DNA from 3 places in the Streptomyces sp. NPDC051677 genome. Region 2 is predicted to be linked to each of the others. Evidence: riboswitches for the same ligand, from Rfam matches in the RefSeq annotation. Region 2 holds a riboswitch; each other region holds the start of a gene.
What was found. A riboswitch is a leader RNA that binds a small molecule or an ion and turns the genes downstream of it on or off. The one in region 2 is predicted to bind cyclic di-AMP.
Positions count from the first base shown of each region.

Region 1: linked by a shared signal. The riboswitch ahead of ACIBAF_RS19045 (NlpC/P60 family protein) and the one ahead of ACIBAF_RS26505 (M23 family metallopeptidase) in region 2 are both predicted to bind cyclic di-AMP.
Region 3: linked by a shared signal. The riboswitch ahead of ACIBAF_RS09365 (peptidoglycan DD-metalloendopeptidase family protein) and the one ahead of ACIBAF_RS26505 (M23 family metallopeptidase) in region 2 are both predicted to bind cyclic di-AMP.

Region 1 covers NZ_JBITCT010000014.1:175,060-181,970, forward strand. Annotated here, with positions in the region: gene ACIBAF_RS19020 (PspC domain-containing protein) at 1-250, shown strand, start outside; gene ACIBAF_RS19025 (LuxR C-terminal-related transcriptional regulator) at 247-1,017, shown strand; gene ACIBAF_RS19030 (NlpC/P60 family protein) at 1,065-2,144, opposite strand; gene ACIBAF_RS19035 (hypothetical protein) at 2,608-2,961, shown strand; gene ACIBAF_RS19040 (tellurite resistance/C4-dicarboxylate transporter family protein) at 2,939-3,946, opposite strand; gene ACIBAF_RS19045 (NlpC/P60 family protein) at 4,314-5,480, opposite strand; cyclic di-AMP (ydaO/yuaA leader) riboswitch at 5,488-5,667, opposite strand; gene pcrA (DNA helicase PcrA) at 5,907-6,911, shown strand, end outside.
Region 2 covers NZ_JBITCT010000024.1:17,566-24,476, forward strand. Annotated here, with positions in the region: gene ACIBAF_RS26485 (DUF5998 family protein) at 1-93, opposite strand, end outside; gene ACIBAF_RS26490 (GNAT family N-acetyltransferase) at 207-3,020, opposite strand; gene ACIBAF_RS26495 (HPr family phosphocarrier protein) at 3,198-3,479, shown strand; gene ACIBAF_RS26500 (GntR family transcriptional regulator) at 3,607-4,302, opposite strand; gene ACIBAF_RS26505 (M23 family metallopeptidase) at 4,491-5,234, opposite strand; cyclic di-AMP (ydaO/yuaA leader) riboswitch at 5,249-5,447, opposite strand; gene ACIBAF_RS26510 (M16 family metallopeptidase) at 5,670-6,911, opposite strand, start outside.
Region 3 covers NZ_JBITCT010000006.1:175,680-182,590, reverse strand. Annotated here, with positions in the region: gene ACIBAF_RS09380 (SGNH/GDSL hydrolase family protein) at 1-86, opposite strand, end outside; gene ACIBAF_RS09375 (DUF6250 domain-containing protein) at 213-920, opposite strand; gene ACIBAF_RS09370 (GDSL-type esterase/lipase family protein) at 1,039-2,115, opposite strand; gene ACIBAF_RS09365 (peptidoglycan DD-metalloendopeptidase family protein) at 2,364-3,272, opposite strand; cyclic di-AMP (ydaO/yuaA leader) riboswitch at 3,277-3,434, opposite strand; gene ACIBAF_RS09360 (alpha-galactosidase) at 3,739-5,814, opposite strand; gene ACIBAF_RS09355 (tyrosine-protein phosphatase) at 6,050-6,847, shown strand; gene ACIBAF_RS09350 (DUF6126 family protein) at 6,856-6,911, opposite strand, start outside.

The DNA of each region.
Region 1 (6,911 bases), on a different contig from region 2:
GGCCAAGTACGGTGGCGAGGGAGGCGCCGTGCAGGTCTACGCCGAAGTCGAGGGCAGGACGGTCTTCGTGTCCGTCCGTGACCGCGGACCCGGCTTCGACCTCGACTCGATACCCGCCGACCGCATGGGCGTTAGAGAATCGATCATCGGCCGCATGGAGCGCAACGGCGGCACGGCGCGGCTGCGGGCGGTCCCGGGCGGCGGCACGGAGGTCGAGCTGGAGATGGAGAGGGCGGAGAAGACGTCATGAGCGATCCGACCGAGAACGATCCGACCGAGACGAACGGCACGGCGGGGGCGGCGGGGGCAGCGGAGCCGGCCGAGCCGGCGAAGGCCTCCGGCGACGGCACGGGCGGGCGCCACGTGCGCGTGGTCCTCGTCGACGACCACCGGATGTTCCGTACGGGCGTCCAGGCCGAGATCGGCCAGACCGAGCAGACCGGCGTCGAGGTCGTCGGTGAGGCGGCGGACGTCGACCAGGCGGTCACCGTCATCACCGCGACCCGGCCCGAGGTCGTCCTGCTCGACGTCCACCTGCCGGGCGGCGGCGGGGTCGAAGTGCTGCGCCGCTGCGCCCCGTTGATGGCCGACGCCGAGCAGCCGGTGCGCTTCCTCGCCTTGTCGGTGTCGGACGCGGCGGAGGACGTGATCGGGGTGATCCGCGGTGGCGCCCGAGGCTATGTCACCAAGACGATCACCGGGACCGACCTGGTCGACTCCATCTTCCGGGTGCAGGAGGGCGACGCCGTGTTCTCGCCGCGTCTCGCCGGGTTCGTCCTCGACGCGTTCGCCTCGACGGACGCGCCGCCGGTCGACGAGGACATGGACCGTCTCACCCAGCGTGAGCGCGAGGTCCTGCGGCTCATCGCCCGTGGTTACGCCTACAAGGAGATCGCCAAGCAGCTCTTCATCTCCGTCAAGACGGTCGAGTCGCATGTCTCGGCGGTGCTGCGCAAGCTCCAGCTGTCCAACCGTCACGAACTGACCCGGTGGGCCACGGCACGGCGGCTGGTGTGACGGACGGGGCGCCGCCGGGTGACGGTCACGGCTGAGGAACCGAGGCCTCAGACCACTCGGGTCGCGCCCGCGAACGGCATCTCGTCGATCGGTGCCACGCGCACCGGGGCCGACGGGTTCGGTGCGTGGATCATCTGGCCGTTGCCGATGTAGAGACCGACGTGGGTGATGCCGGAGTAGAAGAACACCAGGTCGCCCGGGAGGAGTTCGGAGCGGGAGATCCGCTGCCCGGCGCCGATCTGGGCGTAGGTCGTACGGGGGAGGGAGACACCGGCGGAGCGGTACGAGGCCAGGACGAGGCCCGAGCAGTCGAAGGCGTTCGGCCCGGTCGCGCCCCACACATAAGGGCTGCCGAGCTTGGAGTAGGCGTAGGAGACGGCGGCCGCCGCACGGGAGTTGGGGGCTTCGGCGGTGGTGGAGCCGGGTGCCTGGAGGTCGGCGCGGCCGGTCGCCGCGGCGCGTGAGGCGCGGTCGCCCGCGGCGGTGCCGCCCGCTTCCTCGCCGATCCGGGACCGCTCCGCCGCCGTCAGCTGGGACAGCAGGCGGCGTGCCGCGCCGAGCTTGCCGGTGATCGTTTTCTTGTGCGTCCTCAGCTCGGCCTGACGCGTCTTGAGCGAGGTCAGTTCGACGCGCGCGGCGCCGCGCAGCTGCTCGATCTCCCGCAGCTGTCTACGGACCCCGGCGACGGCGGCGGACTGGCGGTCGCCGGCCCGTTCGGCGAAGGCGGCGCCGTCCAGGTACCGGTCGGGGTCGTCGGAGAGGGCCAGCTGCACGGCAGGGTCGAGCCCGCTGCTGCGGTACTGCGCCGCCGCCATCGAACCCAGCGCCTCCCGCGCCGAGTTGAGCTTCTCCTCCTTGCGTGCCGCCTCGTCACGCAGGGTCGCCAGCCGCTGCTCGGCCGACTTCGCCTTCTCCTGCGCGCCGTTGTACTTCTCGGTGGCTTCCTCCGCCTCCTGGTACAGCTTGGCCACCTTCGCCTTGACCTGGGCCGCAGTCAGGTTCGGCTCGGCCTGTCCGGTCCCGTCGAAGGCCGTCGCCGTCGCCGCGCCCGCGAGGGCGAGGGTGAACGCCGTACGGGCCGTCTGGCCGCCGAGTGAGCGCTGTCGGGGCTTGCGGTGCGCTGCCACTGGGACTGCACGTCCTTTCGTACGACCGCCTCGTCCGTCCTCCGCACGGCTACCGGGTGACCGTCGTGGGGGGAGCGGACGGACGGCCTCGGGGAGCGGCTGACGCGTCCGGCGACGGCCCGCACGGGGGAGCGGGGCGCGCCGCCGGACTTCTCGGCGGTGATGGCCGACTGCCGCCCCTGGCCCGGGCGGCGGTGGGGAGCCGGTCACCTGGGGGAGGACGCTAGGCCGGTTTATGTCGCGTCGGTAACGCGAAGTACGGAAGTGACGTGAGCGGACTGCCGGGTGACCGTATGTGTCCGACAATCCGGGCCGGGTGCGTCGGGTTCGCGCGGCGCGCTGACCGAAGCGGTGATTCCGGGACATCTTCGGACCGGCGGGTGCTATGGAGCGCATATATGCACATGCCGTAGGGAGGGCCGGTGTCGGGCGGCTCGGAGGCGGCTGATTAGCATCCGGCTTCATGGACGTACTCATCCATCTTTTCGTCGGTCTGCACATCATCGGCATCGCCGCGCTCCTGGGCGGCTTTCTCACACAGATGAAGGCGATGGGCCAGGGCACGGCACGGTTCGTTCCCGCGATGCTGCACGGCGCGGCGACGATGCTGGTCACCGGCGTGATCCTGGTCGGCCTCAACCAGGCAGACGACCAGCACGTCAACAACATCAAGATCGGTGTGAAGCTGGCGCTGCTGATCGTGATCCTCGGCCTCGTCTATGTGAAGCGGGACGACGAGAAGGTGGAGAAGCCCCTGTTCGGCCTGGTCGGACTGCTGACCGTGGCGAACGTCTTCATCGCGGTGCTCTGGACCTGACGGAGGCACGGCCCGCGGCGAGTGCCAGAGCGGCGACGGTCAGCCACGCCGCCACCGCCACCCACAGCAGCACCTGCCCCGGTCCCTTGAGCGCCGGGACGTCGACGGCGGCGGCCACGGACAGGGTCGCCGCTGCTGTCATCCCGATCGGGAACACCGTCGCCCAACGGCGCACGTCGTAGCGCGGCCGGGGCCACCGCACCTCGGCCACGAGCAGGAGTGCGCACCAGGCCAGGTCGAGCACCAGCAGCGTGACGGTCACCGTGCGCAGCACGCCGGTGTCGTCGCCGTTCCACAGGTACAGGCCCCCGTCGTCGGCCGCGAGGAGTTTCGCCCCGGCGAGCGCCGAGATGGCGAGGGCGCCGCCCGCGATCCACTGGTCCCCGGGGCCCTTGGCCACCTGACGCAGGTCGAACAGGGCCAGGGCGCCGCAGTAGAGCGCGATCCCGAGCCAGAACAGCACGAGCGCGGTGTGCGCGAGCCAGGCCGCGGACTCCGCCTCGGCGAGGACCGCTCCGAGCACGGCGAGTCCCTGCGTGGCCACGCAGCACAGGAACACCGCCCCCGGCATGCCCCGCCGCCACCGCCGTACGACGGTCACGAGCAGCACGGGCCACAGCACCGCGGCCAGCGCCAGCAGCGCCTCGGCCAGGGTCCGCCGGCCGAGCGCGCAGACGCCGGTGCCGAGCACGGTCGTCGCCGCCACGGCGGTCAGCGCACCCGGCGTGCCCGCCTCGGCCAGCCACCGCTCGCGCTGCCGCAGCAGCCGGACGACGAAGTCCGCCGCCAGCGCCGCCCACGCCACGCCCGTCATCGCCAGGGTGACGCGGGACAGGACGTCGTATCCCGTGAGGTGCAGGCCGATCGACACGATCCCGGTCGCCAGCACCGCGGCCCCGGCCGCCGGTGGCCGCCGCGCCCACCAGAGGCGCAGAGCGGAGCCGGGAGAGGGCGCGGGCGAGGGACGAGCCGAGGAGCCGGGCATGCGCCCGATGCTAAGGAGCACGCCACACCCCACGAGCGGGGCACGCGCGCGGGCGGCCAGAATTACGCGCGGGTGCAGGCGCGGAGCAGGGGCGCGCGGGGAGGCCGTGAGCGCGGGGTGTCCGGGGGCGCGGGGTGTCCGGGGGCCCGTGCAGGCGCGGGTCGTGCCACGCCGCCGCTCAGCGTGGCCGGCCCTCGCCCCCGCCGGCGGCGAAGCCCACTGCCCGACTCCGCCTTCGCCTCCGCCTTCGCGAACGAACCCCACGCGCGCGTGCGCCCGCCGCGACGCTCACGCGCGCGTGTCCGCCACGCAGGCCACGCGCGCGTGCCCCACCGGAAGCGGCTCGCCTACGCGCGCACGTCTGTGCTCAAGCCGGGCGTACCACGCTGTGGATGATCGACTCGCCGGCGTAGTAGATCGACTCCTCGCGGACGTAGGCGCCCGGCTTCGGGGCGTGGATCATCATGCCGTTGCCTATGTAGACGCCGACGTGGCTGACGTCGTCGTAGAAGAAGACCAGGTCGCCGGGCTGGGCATCGGCGAGGGAGACCGTGGTGCCGGCGTTCACCTGGTCGTAGGTGGTGCGCGGGAGGGTGACGCCGGCGGCCTTCCAGGCGGCCTGGGTGAGGCCGGAGCAGTCGTAGGAGTCGGGGCCCGTGGCGCCCCAGACGTACGGCTTGCCGATCTGCGCGCGGGCGAAGGCGAGCGCCTTCTCGGCCTTGGTGGCGTACGAGGAGTCCGCAGGGGAGGTGGACCCGGTCCCGGTCCCGGTCTCCGTGCTCGACGAGCCCGCGCCGCTCTCCTGCTGCGCCGCGGCCTGGTCCGCGGCCTGCTGTCGGGCGAGTTCCGCCGCCTGCCGGGCGGCCTCCTCCCGCTTCTGCGTCTCGATCGCCGCGAGGCGGGCCTTCTCCTGGGCCGTCAGCTGGGACAGCAGCTCGCGCGCGTCGCCGAGCTTCTTCTGGACGGTGGCCTTGGCGGTCTTCAGGTCGCTCTGCGTGTCGGTGAGCGATGCGAGGCTCTCCGTGGCCTCCCGGCGCTTCTGCATCGTCGCCGACTGCTCGGTGACGAAGTCGTCGACCGCACCCTTCTGGCGGTCGGTCAGCCGGCTCATCAGCTGGTTCTGGTCGAAGTAGTCCTGCGGGGTGTCCGCGAGCAGGAAGGTCGCCGTGTCGGGGGCGGAGGCGCCGGTGCGGTACTGGGCCGCGGCATAGGAACCCAGCTCCTCCCGCGCCTCGTTGAGCTTCTGGGTGCGCTGCGCGACGTCGTCCAGGAGGTTGTCGACCCGCTTGCGCTGCTTGGTCGTCTTCTCCTTGGCGGCGTTGTAGTTCTCGGTGGCCGACTCCGCCTGGCGATAGAGGTCGTCGACCTTCTTCTCGACCTCCTCCAGGCTGGGCTTGCCGTCGTCCGACGGGGTCGCGTTCGCCGTCTGGGAGAGCAGGGCCACGGACGTGAGCGCGGCGGTGGCGAGAGCGGGCGTGCGGATGCCTGCCACGCGCGGGCCCGCGGAGCGCGGCTTGCGGTGCTGCGACGCCAAGGGAGGCGACTCCTTCCAGTGCTCCGCCTACCGGGTTAGCTGTCGGGTTCGGGCGGGTAGATCATCGGAAGGGTTGCCCTACGGCCGCCTCCCCGAGAGGGAGTTGGGCCGATTCACCCCAGGGTTTCGGTGGGTCCCCGGCTCCGGCTGGCGCGAGCGGGCGCGTCGGATTCGGCGGAGGCCGCGCGGCCCGGCGGGGTTCGCCGGTGCGGGTCGTACGGCCTGTCCGGCACGGTAGCCAACTCGTGTGGCCCGTGTGAAGGTTGATGGGTGATATGCCCGATACGTCTTCGTGACCTCGGGCTGTGGTCTCGTGCTTCGACCATGTCCGTCGCGGATCGTGACGGCGGTCTGCCGGAGGGTGAGTGGGGGATGTTTCCGGGAGGGCGGCCGGTTGTCAGTGGCGCCCCCTAGACTCGGAGAGCGATGAGCAGCCTCTTTGACGACAGCTTCCTGGCGGACCTCCAGGGCCCCCGCGCCCACGAGGACGAACCCCCGCCGCCGCCCGAGGACGATCACGGACCGGAGTCGGTTCCGGACGATCTGTTCGGCGGGAAGTTCGACGTGCCCCCGGACCGGGACGCCTACTACCGCGACGGCGCCCCGCGCCCGGCGCTGGACGCGGCGGCGCTCCTGGAGGGGCTGAACGAAAACCAGCGCGCGGCGGTCGTCCACGCCGGCACCCCGCTGCTCATCGTGGCCGGCGCCGGCTCCGGCAAGACGCGCGTGCTCACCCACCGCATCGCCCACCTGCTGGCCGAGCGCAACGTCCACCCGGGGCAGATCCTCGCGATCACCTTCACCAACAAGGCCGCGGGCGAGATGAAGGAGCGCGTCGAGCAGCTCGTCGGCCCGCGCGCGAACGCGATGTGGGTGATGACGTTCCACAGCGCGTGCGTGCGCATCCTGCGCCGGGAGAGCAAGAAGCTCGGCTTCACGTCGTCGTTCTCGATCTACGACGCCGCCGACTCCAAGCGCCTGATGGCCCTGGTCTGCCGTGACCTGGACCTCGACCCCAAGCGCTACCCGCCCAAGTCCTTCAGCGCCAAGATCAGCAACCTCAAGAACGAGCTGATCGACGAGGAGGACTTCGCCGCCCAGGCCGCCGACGGCTTCGAGAAGACCCTCGCCCAGGCCTACGCCATGTACCAGTCGCGGCTGCGCGAGGCGAACGCCCTCGACTTCGACGACCTGATCATGACGACGGTCAACCTGCTGCGCGCCTTCCCGGACGTCGCCGAGCACTACCGCCGCCGCTTCCGCCACGTCCTCGTCGACGAGTACCAGGACACCAACCACGCCCAGTACGCCCTGGTCAGGGAGCTGGTCGGCACCTCCGAGCACCCCGTCGACGTGCCGGTGAACGAGTACGACGTGCCGCCCGCCGAGCTCTGCGTCGTCGGTGACGCCGACCAGTCGATCTACGCCTTC
Region 2 (6,911 bases):
CGCCTCGGCCACGAGGGCCGGGTAGTAGCCGCTGCGCTCGATCGCCGCGCGCAGCCCCTGGGTCGTCGTACTGGTCTTGGCCATGCCCTCCATCCTACGGGGACCCACTGACTGCGAGGCACCGCTCGCGACTGCTTCCGTCGTCGGCGACGTTCGCCTGCGGCGCGCTCTCCTCAGTACGTCGGCGGCTCAGTACGTCGGCAGGCTCAGTACGTCGGCAGGGTCCTCGGTCCGAGGTCGCCGCGCGCGGGCGGGGGCGCGAGGCGTACGGAGGCGCCCAGGACGCTCAGGCCGTGCGGGGCGACGACGACCGGCTCCAGGGTGACCGCGACGACCTCGGGGTGGTCGTCGACCAGCCGGGACACGCGCAGCAGCAGCTCCTCCAGGGCAGGCGTGTCGACGGGGGTCGAGCCGCGCCAGCCGAAGAGGAGCGGGGCGGTGCGGATGGAACGGATCAGCGAGGTCGCGTCGCGGTCGGTGACCGGCACCAGCCGGTGCGCCATGTCCCCGAGCAGCTGCGAGGCGGCCCCGGCGAGTCCGAAGGACAGCACGGCGCCGGCCGCCGGGTCGATGACCGCGCGGACGACGGTGTCGACGCCGCGCGGGGCCATCGACTGGACGACCGGGCGGAGCTCCTCGGGCTTGCCGAAGAGCTCCGTCAACTCGGCGTACGCCCGCCGCAGTTGCTCCTCGTCGGCCAGGTCGAGGCGGACGCCGCCCAGGTCGGCGCGGTGGCGCAGGTGCGGTGCGGTGGCCTTGAGGGCGACGGGGTAGCCGAGGGCGCCCGCGGCCCGTGCGGCCTCGTCCGGGGTGGGCGCGGGGATCGCCCGGCGGGTGCGGATGCCGTAGCGGCCGAGCAGCTCGCACGTCTCGTCGGCGCCGAGGGTGAGGCCCTGCCCGCGCGCGAGGAGCCCGCCGATCAGTGCGGCGGCGCCCTTCTCGTCGATGTCCTCGTACTCGGGGACCTTGCCGGGGTCGGCCGCCTCGCGCCGCCACTGGGCGTACTTCACGGCCTCGGCGAGAGCGCGGACGGCGCGTTCGGCGGCGGGGAAGGCGGGGATGAGATGCGCTCCCTCGGGCGCTTCCACGGGGACGGGCCATCGGGTCCCGGTGTCTTCCGTCGCGACGCGCGCGTGGGGGGTCCCTTCGGCGCGCGGCGCCGTGCTCGCCGCCGCGGACAGGGCCGCCGCGAGCCCGCCGAGTTCCACGTGTACGACGAGCACCGGCTTGGCGGGGGCGGCGGCCGCGGCCGAGCGCAGGGCCTGTGCGAGCGCCGCGTCCCCGGGCGACGCCTCCCCGATCGCCGGGATCGCCGTCACGACCACCGCGTCGCAGGTCTCGTCGGCCAGCGCCCGCGCGAGGGCCGCGTGGAAGTCCTCGGCGGACGCCTCCGTGGTCAGGTCCAGCGGGGGCAGCGGGCGCAGGCCTTCGGAGAGGCAGGCGTCGTACGTCAGCAGGCCCAGTGACTCGGAGTTGCCGAGGATCGCCACCCGCGGTCCCGTCGGCAGCGGTTGGCGGGCGAGGAGCAGGCCCGCGTCGACCAGCTCGGTGATGGTGTCCACGCGGATCACGCCGGCCTGCCGCAGCAGCGCCGACACCGTCGCGTGGGGCAGTCGCGTCGCCCGCACGGCGTGCCCCTGGGGGGCGGAACCGGCGCCCTGGACGACGACCAGGGGCTTGGCGGCCGCCGTGCGCCGGGCGAGGCGGGTGAACTTGCGCGGGTTGCCGATGGACTCCAGGTACATCAGGGCGACGTCGGTGTCGGGGTCGTCGTACCAGTACTGCAGGACGTCGTTGCCGGAGACGTCCGCGCGGTTGCCGGAGGAGACGAAGGTGGACACGCCGGTGACGCCGGTGACGCCTCCGCCGCGCCGGTGGAGGCGGGAGAGCAGGGCGATGCCGATGGCGCCGGACTGGGCGAAGAGGCCGATCCGGCCGGGCCTCGGCATCTGGGGGGCGAGGGATGCGTTGAGCCGCACCTGCGGGGAGGTGTTGATGACGCCGAAGGCATTGGGGCCGATGATCCGCATGCCGTACGCGCGCGCGTGGCGGACGAGTTCGCGCTGGCGCTCGCGCCCGTCGGGGCCGCTCTCGGCGTACCCGGCGGAGAGGACCACGAGTCCCTGCACGCCGTGCTCGCCGCACTCGGCGACGGCCTCGGGCACGTGCTCGGCCGGCACGGCGAGGACCGCGAGGTCGACGGGCTCCCCCATGTCGCGCACCGAGCGGTGGGCGGGCACGCCGTCGAGTTCCTTCAGGTCCTCGGGGAAGGCCCTGTTCACGGCGTACAGGCGGCCGGTGAAGCCAGCCTCCCGGAGGTTGCCGAGGACGCTTCGGCCGACGCCGCCGGGCGTACGGCCGGCGCCGACGACCGCGACCGAGCCGGGCGCCAGCAGGCGCCGTACGGAGTGCGCCTCCGCGCGTTGCTCCCGCGCGCGCTGCACGGCGAGGGAGCGCTCGGTGGGTTCGAGGTCGAACTCCAGGCGGACGACGCCGTCCTCGAAGCTGCGCTTCTGGGTGTAGCCGGCGTCCGTGAACACCTTGATCATCTTGGTGTTGGCGGGGAGCACCTCGGCGGCGAAGCGGCGGATGTCGCGCTCGCGCGCGACGGCCGCGATGTGTTCGAGGAGGGCGGAGGCGACACCGCGGCCCTGGTGGGCGTCCTGCACGAGGAAGGCGACCTCGGCCTCGTCGGCAGGCGCGGAGGCGGCCATCCCGTCGGCGCCAATGCGGTCATAGCGTACGGTTGCGATGAACTCGCCGCCGACGGTGGCCGCGAGTCCCACCCGGTCCACGAAGTCGTGGTGCGTGAAGCGGTGGACGTCCTTCGCGGACAGGCGCGGGTAGGGCGCGAAGAAGCGGTAGTACTTCGACTCGTCCGAGACCTGCTCGTAGAAGCTGACCAGACGCTCGGCGTCATCGACGGTGATGGGGCGGATGCGTGCGGTGCCGCCGTCGCGCAGCACCACGTCGGCCTCCCAGTGGGCGGGGTACTCGTGCCGGTCCGACGCGCTCTGCATGGGGCCCAGAGTACGGCTCGCGTCCGACAACGGCGCGAGGCAGTCTGTTCAGGACGGATGCCGGATCGAGGCCGCGATCCGACGACCGCACGGGACGGGTCCTGAAGGACCCGTCCCGCACACGCTTCACGTGTGGAACACTGGTCTAGACAACCTGAACCTGAAGGGCAGCATCACATGGCTGAGCGCCGCGTCAACGTCGGCTGGGCCGAGGGCCTTCACGCCCGCCCCGCTTCCATCTTCGTCCGGGCCGCCACGGCCGCAGGTATCCCGGTGACGATCGCCAAGGCCGACGGCAACCCCGTCAACGCGGCCTCCATGCTGGCCGTGCTCGGCCTGGGCGCCCAGGGCGGCGAGGAGATCGTCCTCGCCTCCGAGGCCGAGGGCGCGGACATCGCCCTCGACCGTCTCGCGAAGCTGGTCGCCGAGGGTCTCGAGGAACTCCCCGAGACCGTCTGATCAACCCCTGGGAATTGAGGGCTGCGGGGCTCGTCCGAATTATCGGGCGAGCCCTTCGCATTTCCCGCCAACGGGCAGCAGAAATAATCCCCCGCGAATTATCTCCTCTTTGTATACGGCTCTCGTGTTAATGCCGCACGCTCGTCATGTTTACGGGAGGTTGCGAAGTCCTCACACGGTCGACGCGCTCCGGTCCGCCGGAAAAGCGCAGTCGGTGCGCCACTGTGGTGCGCTCGGTGTGCAGCGCCGTGATCGCCCGTGCGCGCTCCCCGTCGCCGCGCGCCACGGCGTCCACGATCGCGCCGTGCTCCGCCCAGGACTCCACGGGGTTGACCGGCGCCTCCACCGTGTACATCCAGGCGATCTTGTGGCGAAGCTGGGTGAGCATCGAGGTCAGGGCGTGGCTTCCGGAGGACTGGGCGAGCGTCTCGTGGAACCAGCCGCCCAGGGAGCGCAGATCCTCGCTGTTGCCCCTCCTGGCCCGCTCCTGGCCCAGCCGGACGAGGCCGCGCAGCACCTTCAGGTGGGCCTCCGTGCGCCGCTGGGCGGCCCGGGCGGCGCCGAGCGGCTCCAGGAGCATGCGCATCTCCAGCACGTCCGCGGCCTCCTGCTCGGTCGGCTCCGCGACGCACGCGCCCGCGTGCCGCCGCGTCACGACGAAGCCCTCGGCCTCCAGCGTGCGCAGCGCCTCCCGGACGGGGACGCGGGAAACGCCGTAGCGGCGGGCGAGGAGTTCCTCGGTGAGGCGGCTGCCGCGCTCGTAGACACCCGCGACGATGTCGTCCCGAATGGCCGTGCACACCGAGTGCGCCGGAATACGCATGACGGACCTCCGCCTTAATCCCCGTGAAACGTCGACGGTTGACGTGTGTTCCGTGACTCTATTGCAATGAGCGGGAATTTCCGATGGCGGGTCGGAATCCATGGATATTTTTTGGACAGCAGGGCATCGGAAACGGCGAAAGCCCCGGCCGGGAGGGCCGGGGCTGGACGATCTGTCGCCGTGCGTCGTCAGACGTTCACGCCGTGCTGGCGGAGGTAGGCGACCGGGTCGATGTCCGAGCCGTACTCCGCCGTGGTGCGGGCCTCGAAGTGCAGATGCGGACCGGTGACGTTGCCGGTCGCGCCGGACAGGCCGATCTGCTGGCCGGGAGTGACCTGTTGGCCCACCGAGACGCTGATGGACGACAGGTGTCCGTACTGGGTGTACGTGCCGTCGTTCATCTTGATGACCACCTGGTTGCCGTACGACCCGCCCCAGCCGGCCTCGACGACGGTGCCCAGGCCGACCGCGTGCACCGTGGTGCCGGTCGCGGCGTGGAAGTCGATGCCGGTGTGGCTGCCGGAGGACCACAGCGAACTGCTGGCGTGGTAACCGGTGGAGACGTAGGAACCCGTGATCGGCGGCACGAAGGCGTTGAGTCGCTTGCGCTCGGCCTCGCGGGCGGCACGCACGCGTGCCTCGCGCTCCTCCACGGCCTTCTTGGCGGCCGCCTGGCGCGCGGCCTGCTCGTAGGCGGCCTGCTTCTGCACGGCGACCTGGTCGTCGATCTGTTCGGCGGCGGCCTCGCCGGCGGTGACGACGGGGATCAGCCCGGTCTGCTCGGGCGTGGGCTCGGCGGCGAAGGCCGGAGCGGAGGCGACGGTGGCCATGACACCGGTGGTGGTGAGCGCCGCGACGCCCGCCGCGCGCGCGGTGGTGCGCTGCATCCGGCTGGGCCGACGGTGCTTCCCGGTGGCGCAGGTGAACGCCATGAAGTGGGGGGTGTCCTTTCCTTCCCTCTCGCCTACCGGGTTAGCTGACGGGTTCGGAGCAGGAAGGTCTCCTACGGACCCCCTCGCGGCTCGCGCGGGCGTCCGATTCACCCCAGGGACTTCTGGGCCCCTCCAGCCGCGAAGGCGGCGACAGGAGGGAGGGTCCCCGGCTCCCCTGGCTCGCGCCGTACGGGGACTCGGCGATGACTGTCCGGTGCCGCGGCTGCGGCGCACTGCCTGACGAACAGCCCGCATGAAGCTAAGCGGGACGGGTTTCAATCCTCAAACGAATCCCGGTTTTTGTAGCGCATCCCACAGGGCAGACAGGCAACCTCCGCCTCAATTCGGACACGCAGCGGCCCTGGTGACGTTTCCGTCGGCCAGGGCCCCTGCGCGCGTGTGCCGTTGGCGCGTGCACCGCGCCTGCCGGTCCGCCTACTCGGCGGACACGACCTTCACCTCGCCGATGCCGAGGGCCTCCACCGGCTCCTTGATCTGAGCCGCGTCGCCGACGAGGACGGTCACCAGCCGGTCCACCGGGAAGGCGTTCACGGCCGCCGCGGTGGCCTCCACGGTGCCGGTCGCGGCGAGCTGCTGGTACAGCGTCGCCTGGTAGTCGTCGGGCAGGTGCTGCTCGACCTGGTCGGCCAGCGTGCCCGCGACGGCAGCGGCGGTCTCGAACTTCAGCGGCGCCACCCCGACCAGGTTCTGCACGGCGACGTCGCGCTCGGCGTCGGTCAGGCCCCCCTCGGCGAGGGTGCGCAGCACCTTCCAGAGGTCCTCCAGGGCGGGACCGGTGTTCGGGGTGTCCACGGAGCCGCTGATGGCGAGCATCGCGGCGCCCGAGCCGTCCGGCGCGGACCGCAGGACCTGCCCGAAGGCGCGGACGCCGTAGGTGTAGCCCTTCTCCTCGCGCAGGACGCGGTCCAGGCGGGAGGTGAGGGTGCCGCCCAGGCAGTACGTGCCGAGCACCTGCGCGGGCCACACGCGGTCGTGCCGGTCGGCGCCGATCCGGCCGATCAGCAGCTGCGTCTGGACGGCGCCGGGGCGGTCCACGATGACGACCCTGCCGGTGTCGTCGGCGGTGACCGGCGGCACGGGCCGCGGCTGGGCCGAGGAGCCCGTCCAGGCGCCCAGGGTGTCGCCGAGGAGGGCGTCCAGGTCGGTGCCGGTGAGGTCGCCGACGACGACGGCGGTGGCCGTGGCGGGGCGCACGTGCCTCTCGTAGAACGCGCGCACGGCGGCGGAGTCGATCTTCTCGACCGTCTCCACGGTGCCCTGGCGCGGGCGCGACATGCGCGCGGTGGCCGGGAACAGCTCCTTGGAGAGCTCCTTGGCGGCGCGCCGGGAGGGGTTGGCGAGCTCGTGCGGGATCTCGTCCAGGCGGTTGCGGACGAGGCGCTCGACCTCGCTGTCGGCGAACGCGGGCGCCCTGAGGGCGTCGGCGAGCAGACCGAGGCCCTTGGGCAGGCGCGAGGCCGGCACTTCGAGGCTGAGGCGGACGCCGGGGTGGTCGGCGTGCGCGTCCAGGGTGGCGCCGCAGCGCTCCAGTTCGGCGGCGAACTCCTCGGCGGAGTGCTTGTCGGTGCCCTCGGAGAAGGCTCGCGCCATGATCGTGGCGACGCCGTCGAGGCCGGCCGGTTCGGCGTCCAGGGGCGCGTCGAGGAGGATCTCGAC
Region 3 (6,911 bases), on a different contig from region 2:
GCCCAGCCGACGAACGCCCCGTCGGGGCCGGGGTCGCCGACGCCCTCGGTGAAGCTGTCCCCCACCGCCACGTACGACCCGATCACTGATCTGTTGTCATTCTTCGAATCGTCTGCCACAGCAGTTCATGATTCACCTTCGAATGTGACTTACGCGACCGTAGGAAGGGGTTGACGGACGGTGAGATAAGCCACTCCTAAAGAGTTGGCCAATCAGGGAATAAGGGACCACACCCGGAAGTCGTTGATGCGGAAGTGGCTCCACGTGGTCCGGAACGCGAAGTGCCCGCCGGTGTACGGCTCCGGGTCGGTGTAGTCGAAGACGAGCCGCCCGTTGTTCCACCAGCGCACGGCCGAGCCGTCGGACACGATGCGCACCTGGTTCGGCTCGTTCGCGACGAGCAGCGGCTCGGTGTAGTCGTAGACCAGTGGGCGCACCCCGGCCTCGCCGACGTAGCGGCGCAGCCGGGTGGTGGTGTTGGTGTTGGCGCCGTAACCGACGTAGTACGCCTTGAGGTAGTCGTACTCGGCGAGGGCGCCGCCGCGCGGGGTGGCGAAGAGGTCGTCCGGGGAGCGGACGTCGACGGCGTTCCAGAAGTTGTTCAGGTCGGACACACGGTCGTTGACCCCGCCCGCGGAGACGGGCGTGGCGACGTATTCGAGGACGTACGGTCCTTCGAACGGCCGCCTGAACCAGATCGTGGCCCCGGCGGGCACGTCGACCTCCAGGGCGCCGCGGGAGGCGGTGACGGTCCCGCCCTTCTCCAGTTCCACGGCCCACTGGCGCAGACCGTGCCGGAAGTCGTCGTGGGCGATCAGACGGCGGTGGCGGGGCGTGGCGCTCGCGGCGCCGGCGGGGGCGAGGGCGGCCAGGGCGGCTCCGGCGGCGAGGGCTCCGAATGCTCTGCGCGTGGTCGTCACGGGAAGCGACTCCTTCAGTGGGCGGGGTGGTGAGGGACGGCCTGGGCACCTGTTGGCGCCCGGCGGGTCCAGGTGCGGGGACCGGAGACGACGCCGGCTCTTCGGCGTCGGGTGACGTTCATCGGTGCTCCTTCGCGAGGTGTCCGATGAGGGCGACGAGGCGGTCGGCCGCCTTGCGGTGACCCTGGGCGCTCGGGTGGACGGCGCCGTGGAAGTCGCCGTCCGCCGCCGAGAGCCAGCCGGTCGTGTCGACGAACTCCGTGCGAGTGTCGGCGAGTTCGTCGACCACCGCGGCGATGTCGGCGGCGCGCGACCCGTCGAAGGGGCGCAGGGCGAGGATGCGGGCGTGCGGGGCGGCCGACCGCAGGCGCTCGAGGTAGGAGCGGTAGGCGGCACGGAACTCGGTCGAGCCGTAGGCGGTGTCGTTGGTTCCCTGGCTGACGACGATCACGTCGGCGTTGCGGTCCGGGCGCGCCGGGGAGCCCGCGAAGTTCCAGCCGTAGGCGTCACCGGCGGTCGGCACTCCCCCGTTCCCGGTCTGGATCACACCCTGCCGCCCGAACCCGACCTGGGTGAGCGCGGCGTGCAGGGCGTCGGCGACGAGGGTCGGGTACGCGGCCGTGCCGTCGGCGCAGTCGGAGGTGTTGACCTCGCAGAGCGCCATCACACCCTGAGTGACGGAGTCGCCGTAGAACGCCAACTCACCTTTCTTGACCGCATGGTGGGCGAGGAGCCGGCCTTTGATGCCGGTCAGCACGACTCCGGTCTCCAGCGGGGGCGTCCACCGCCCGGCCCGCGAGTAGACGTCCTTCAGGGACAGCTCGACCGTGTGCGGACCCCGCCCGGTCGCCGTGATCGCGAGGTCGGCGCGGTCGACGGCGTACAGCGTCTTCGGGCCCCCGTCGACCGAGACGTACACCTGCGCGGGCACGGTGACCGACGAGACGTCGAACAGGGCGTGGACGGCGCCGCCCGCGAACCGGAACCGCAGCCGGGAACCGGAGTTGACGGTGATCGCGGCCTCGGCGGTACGGCCCCAGTGCCCCTCGTAGGCGAGCCGCCGGTCGTCGGGGCGGACGAGGTCCGTGCCGCCGGCCGCGGCCAGGGCGGGCGGTGCGGCGCCGACCAGAAGCGTCACGGCCGCCGCGGTACTCAGGAACCGGTTGATGACGGTGCGTCGGTCGGCGCCGGGCACGGGACCTCCGAAGAACGGTAGAAAGCGCTTGCCCCCTGACGGAGATCACTGTGGCCCCACCGTGCCCCGCCTGTCGAGGGGACGAAAAGGGCTGCCACGCGGCCGCAATGAAACGATCACGAACACGCAAGGTCCGGTCGGCGGGGCCGGCATGCGGAAACACCGAAGGCCGGACCCGGGGATCGGGGTCCGGCCTTCGGCTGCGTGTCAGGCGTGGTCAGGCGTGTGGCGTGCGGTCGTCGGCGGGGTCAGCCGACGGCGACGCCGTGCGAGCGGAGGTAGGCGACCGGGTCCACGTCCGAGCCATAGTCCGGCGTGGTGCGGATCTCGAAGTGCAGGTGCGGGCCGGTCACGTTGCCGGTCGCGCCGGACAGGCCGATCTGCTGGCCCGCGGTCACGGTCTGGCCGGCCGAGACGGAGAGCTGCGAGAGGTGACCGTACTGGGCGTAGTAGCCGTCGGCGAGCTTGATGACGACCTGGTTGCCGTACGCGCCGCCCCAGCCCGCGGAGACGACGGTGCCCGCGCCCACGGCCTTGAGGGAGGTGCCGGTCGGGACGACGAAGTCGACGCCGGTGTGGTAGCCGCTGGACCACATGCTGCCGGCCACGTGGTAACCGGTTCCGATGGTCGCGCCGGCCACGGGGAGGACGTAACCGCTGGAGGTGCTGGTGGTCTTCTCGGCGGCCTGGGTGGTCGCCTTCGCGGAGGAAGACGAGGACGACGACGAACCGGACGACGACTTGGTGCTGCCGGTCGTGGCCTTCTTGCCGATCGAGAGCTTCAGGCCGGGGTGGATCAGCGACGGGTCGCTGCCGATGGCCGCCCGGTTGTCCTGGTACAGCTTCTGCCAGCCGCCGCTGACGTGCTGCTCGTCGGCGATCTTCGAGAGGTAGTCGCCGGACCGCACGATGTACGTCCGGGTGTTCGTGGCAGCGGTTTTCTTCTGCGCCACCGGAACGGACTGCACGGCCTTTTCGGAAACGGACTGCGCAACCGTCTGCGCAACAGACTGGGAAGCCGACTGCACGGGGGCCGCATGGGCGCCGGTGGCGCCTATGAGCGGAAGGGCGAGCGCGACGCCGCCGGTTCCGGCGACGGCGATGGAACGGGTGAAGCGCTGGGACTTGGGACGGCGGTGCTTACCCTTCGCGGGCATGACGAATTCCTCTCCGGCGCCTGCGAGGTGAGCTGTCGGGTGCGGACTGGAGATGTCCGGCCGCGCCGAGGCACGGCTTTACCCCAAGCCTGTTCCGGGACCGGAACAGGCGGTTCTGCCTGTGGGTCCCCCGCTCCTGCCGGGTACGGGTGAGTGTGCGGACACCGGACGGCGGCAGGATTAGGCGTCCGTCCGGATTGGTGTGGAACGTAAGCGACCAAGACGCACAGGGACAAGCAGAGGTTGCACGGACAACGCAATTCTCTTGATCCGCTGTGCGAATTCCCAGTCACGCTCCGTCAATCAAAAGGACCGCTTTTCGCCGAACCCCCTGGAAAGGCATGCGAATTACGTGAGCATGACGCACGACGTACGGTCACGAATATGACGCTGCTCACGTGAGACTTCCCCAGGTTCCCTTATTCCGCAGCGAGTTGGAATTAAGGCTCCAATTCGGACAGACTCCTCAAATGCGACGCAGTCGGATAACCGTCGCATCGAGGTCGCCTCGCAGCCCAATCCGCAGCCCGTGGTGCAGCAGCACGGCCCCTCGGTGCACTTCGCCCGTTTCACGGCATTCGTACGATGCTGTCGGGTCGAGTCCCCGCAGCCGCAGCGCCGGAACGGGCTCGCCGAACCGCTGCGCCTGGAGCCAGGCGAGGACGACCGCCTCGTCGCCGCGCACGTACTGGACGGCGCTCAGGCCGCCGGCCGGGGGCCGCAGCCGGTAGAGGTCGCCGTGCTGCACGAGGGGCCGGATCTCCTTGTAGAGCTCCACCCACTCCCGGGCCTCGGCGAGCTCCTCCTCGCTCCACTCCGAGAGGTCCCCGCCGACGCCGAGCACTCCGGCCATGGCGCTGACGAACCGGAAGCGCAGCGAGCTGACCCGGCCGTTGAGCTGGGCGTTCGGGCTGTCCGTGACCCAGGCGGCCATGACCCTGGCGGGGTGGATCTGACTGAAGCCGTGCTGGATGTCGAGCCGGTCCAGGGGGTCGGTGTTGTCGGAGGTCCACACCTGGTCGGTGCGGCTCATGATCCCGAGGTCGATGCGTCCGCCGCCGCCCGAGCAGGACTCGAAGGCGACGCCCGGGTGGGCGGCCCGCAGCCGGTCCAGCAGGGCGTAGAGGGCCCGCACATGGTCCACCCAGAGGCGCTGCGGGTAGGGATCGTCCGGCCAGCCGGCGTCGGTGAAGCAGCGGTTGAAGTCCCACTTCACGTAGTCGACGGGGGCGCTGGACAGGAGCGCGTCGAGCTGCTCCCAGAGGTACTCCTGGACGTCCTCGCGCGCGAGGTTCAGCACGAGCTGGTTGCGGAACTCCGTCCGCTTTCGTCCCGGTTGGAACTGCACCCAGTCGGGGTGCGCCCGGTACAGCTCGCTGTCGGGGTTGACCATCTCGGGCTCGACCCAGATGCCGAACTGCATGCCGAGGGCGTGCACGTAGTCGGCGAGCGGCTTCAGGCCGTTCGGGAAGCGGTCGGGGTTGGGCCGCCAGTCGCCGAGTCCGGCGTGGTCGCCGGTGCGCGCCCCGAACCAGCCGTCGTCCACGACGAACAGCTCGACGCCGATCGCCGCGGCGCGCCGGGCGAGGGTCGCCTGCTGCTCCTCGGAGATGTCGAAGTAGGTGGCCTCCCAGGAGTTGAACAGCACCGGCCGGTCCTGTCCGGCGTCCGGGATCACGTGCGCCCGCTGGTAGGCGTGCCAGGTGCGGCTCGCGCCGCCGAACCCGGCGTCGCTCCACAGACCGGCGAAGACGGGCGTGGTGAAGGACTCCCCCGTCGCGAGGCGCAGCAGGCCCGAGTCGTCGTAGCCGGCGCCGCCGGTGATCTGCACGCGTGCGTCGGGGAGTTGGGCGACGGCGATCCGCCAGGAGCCCGACCAGCCGAGGGCGCAGCCGTAGACCTCGCCGCGTTCCTCGGTCGCGTCGGTGTCCAGGGCCACCCAGGGCAGGTGCTGGTGTCCCGTGTGGCCGCGGCGGCTGCCGATGACCTTCTCGCCGTAGGCGAGGGGGGAGACGGTGAGCCGGGACTCCGCGGCCCAGCGGCCGTGCAGCTGCGACAGCCGCCAGCCCTCGCGCTCGGGCAGGGTCCAGGCAGCGGAGTCGGCGCGCAGCAGCTCCAGCGGCTGCTCGCCCTCGTTGCGCAGGGTCGTCCAGCGTTCGACGACGTCCCCGCGCATCCGGTAGTGCAGGGTGACGGCGAGCCCGCCGTCCCCAAAGCGCAGCCGCAGCCCGTCGTCGTCGGCCTCATACGCCTCGAAGGTCCACTCGGTGCCGCGCCGCTCGTCGGTGCGCACGGACAGGGCGGGCCGGACGAAACGGGGGCCGCCCTCGACCGGGTACTCCTCGCGGCCGTCGAGCGGGGACTCGAAGGACGCCCCGCGCTCCGACGGCGGCAGCGCGGCGAGCGCCTCGGCGTCCGCGAGCGCGATGCCCGGGCCCCAGTGCAGGTGGACCAGCTCGTCGGCCTCGGTGAGGTGGAGGGCGTAGCTGCTCGTGGGCCCCGAAAGGAGCCAGGTACGGCCGTTGTCGGCGATCTCGGGCATCAAACCCCCACTAATTCGAACAGGTGCGATCAAGCACCAACATCATCGAATGCGGTCGGCCCGCCCGGCAACTCCGCACGGGCCACCCTGTGGACAACTCTTCACCTGGGCGGACGTCCGGTTCGCCGGCCTGTGGACAACCCGTTGCCCGGGGAATCCATGTCGTATGGTCGAGAAGGTGTCCCGTCGGCCACCCCGAGCCGCGCCGACGGTGACCGACAGGGAGGGAGCCCCAGTGACGCAGCAGATCCCGTCGACCGAGCCCGAGCTGGCCGGCGTGCGCAACTTCCGGGACGTGGGCGGCCTGCCGACCGTCGACGGCCGGCGGGTGCGCCACGGCATGCTGTTCCGCAGCGGCCACCTCGCGCACGCGACCGACGAGGACGCGGCGTTCCTCTCCGACCTGGGCCTGCACACGGTCTTCGACTTCCGCAACGCGGCGGACCAGAAGCTGGAGGGTCCGGACGTCGAGCTGCCGGGCGTGCGCAACGTGAACCTGCCGCTGTCGGACCCGGCGGACGGCTCCGAGTTCTGGAAGATGGTGCGCGACGGCCACATCGACCAGCTGCGCGAGATACTCGGCGACGGCAAGGCCGCGGGCCGGATGATCGCCTCCTACCGCACGATCGTCAGGGAGCGGACGGCGGAGCACTCACAGGTGCTGCACTCGCTCGCCGAGGACAGCGTCCCGGCCCTGATGCACTGTGCGGCGGGCAAGGACCGCGCGGGTCTGTCCATCGCGGTGACGCTGCTCGCCCTGGGCGTGGAGCGCGAGGCGATCCTCGCCGACTATCTGGAGTCCAACGCCAAGCACCGCCGCTACAAGGTGCGTCGCAGCGCCACCTCCGCCGAGGCCTACTCCCCCGAGGTCATGGAGCTGCTCAGCCCCCTGTTCGACGCCCGCGCGGAGTACCTCACGGCGGCGTTCGAGACCATCGAGGAGACCTGGGGCAGCGTCGACGCCTACCTGGAGCAGGGCCTCGGCCTCTCCCCCGAGACCCGCGAGCGGCTGCGCGAGCGACTCCTCGACTGACGGCCGCTCTACTGGCTGGCCCCCACCTCGAACAGCAGCCAGAGGAACCCGGCGAAGAGGTGCC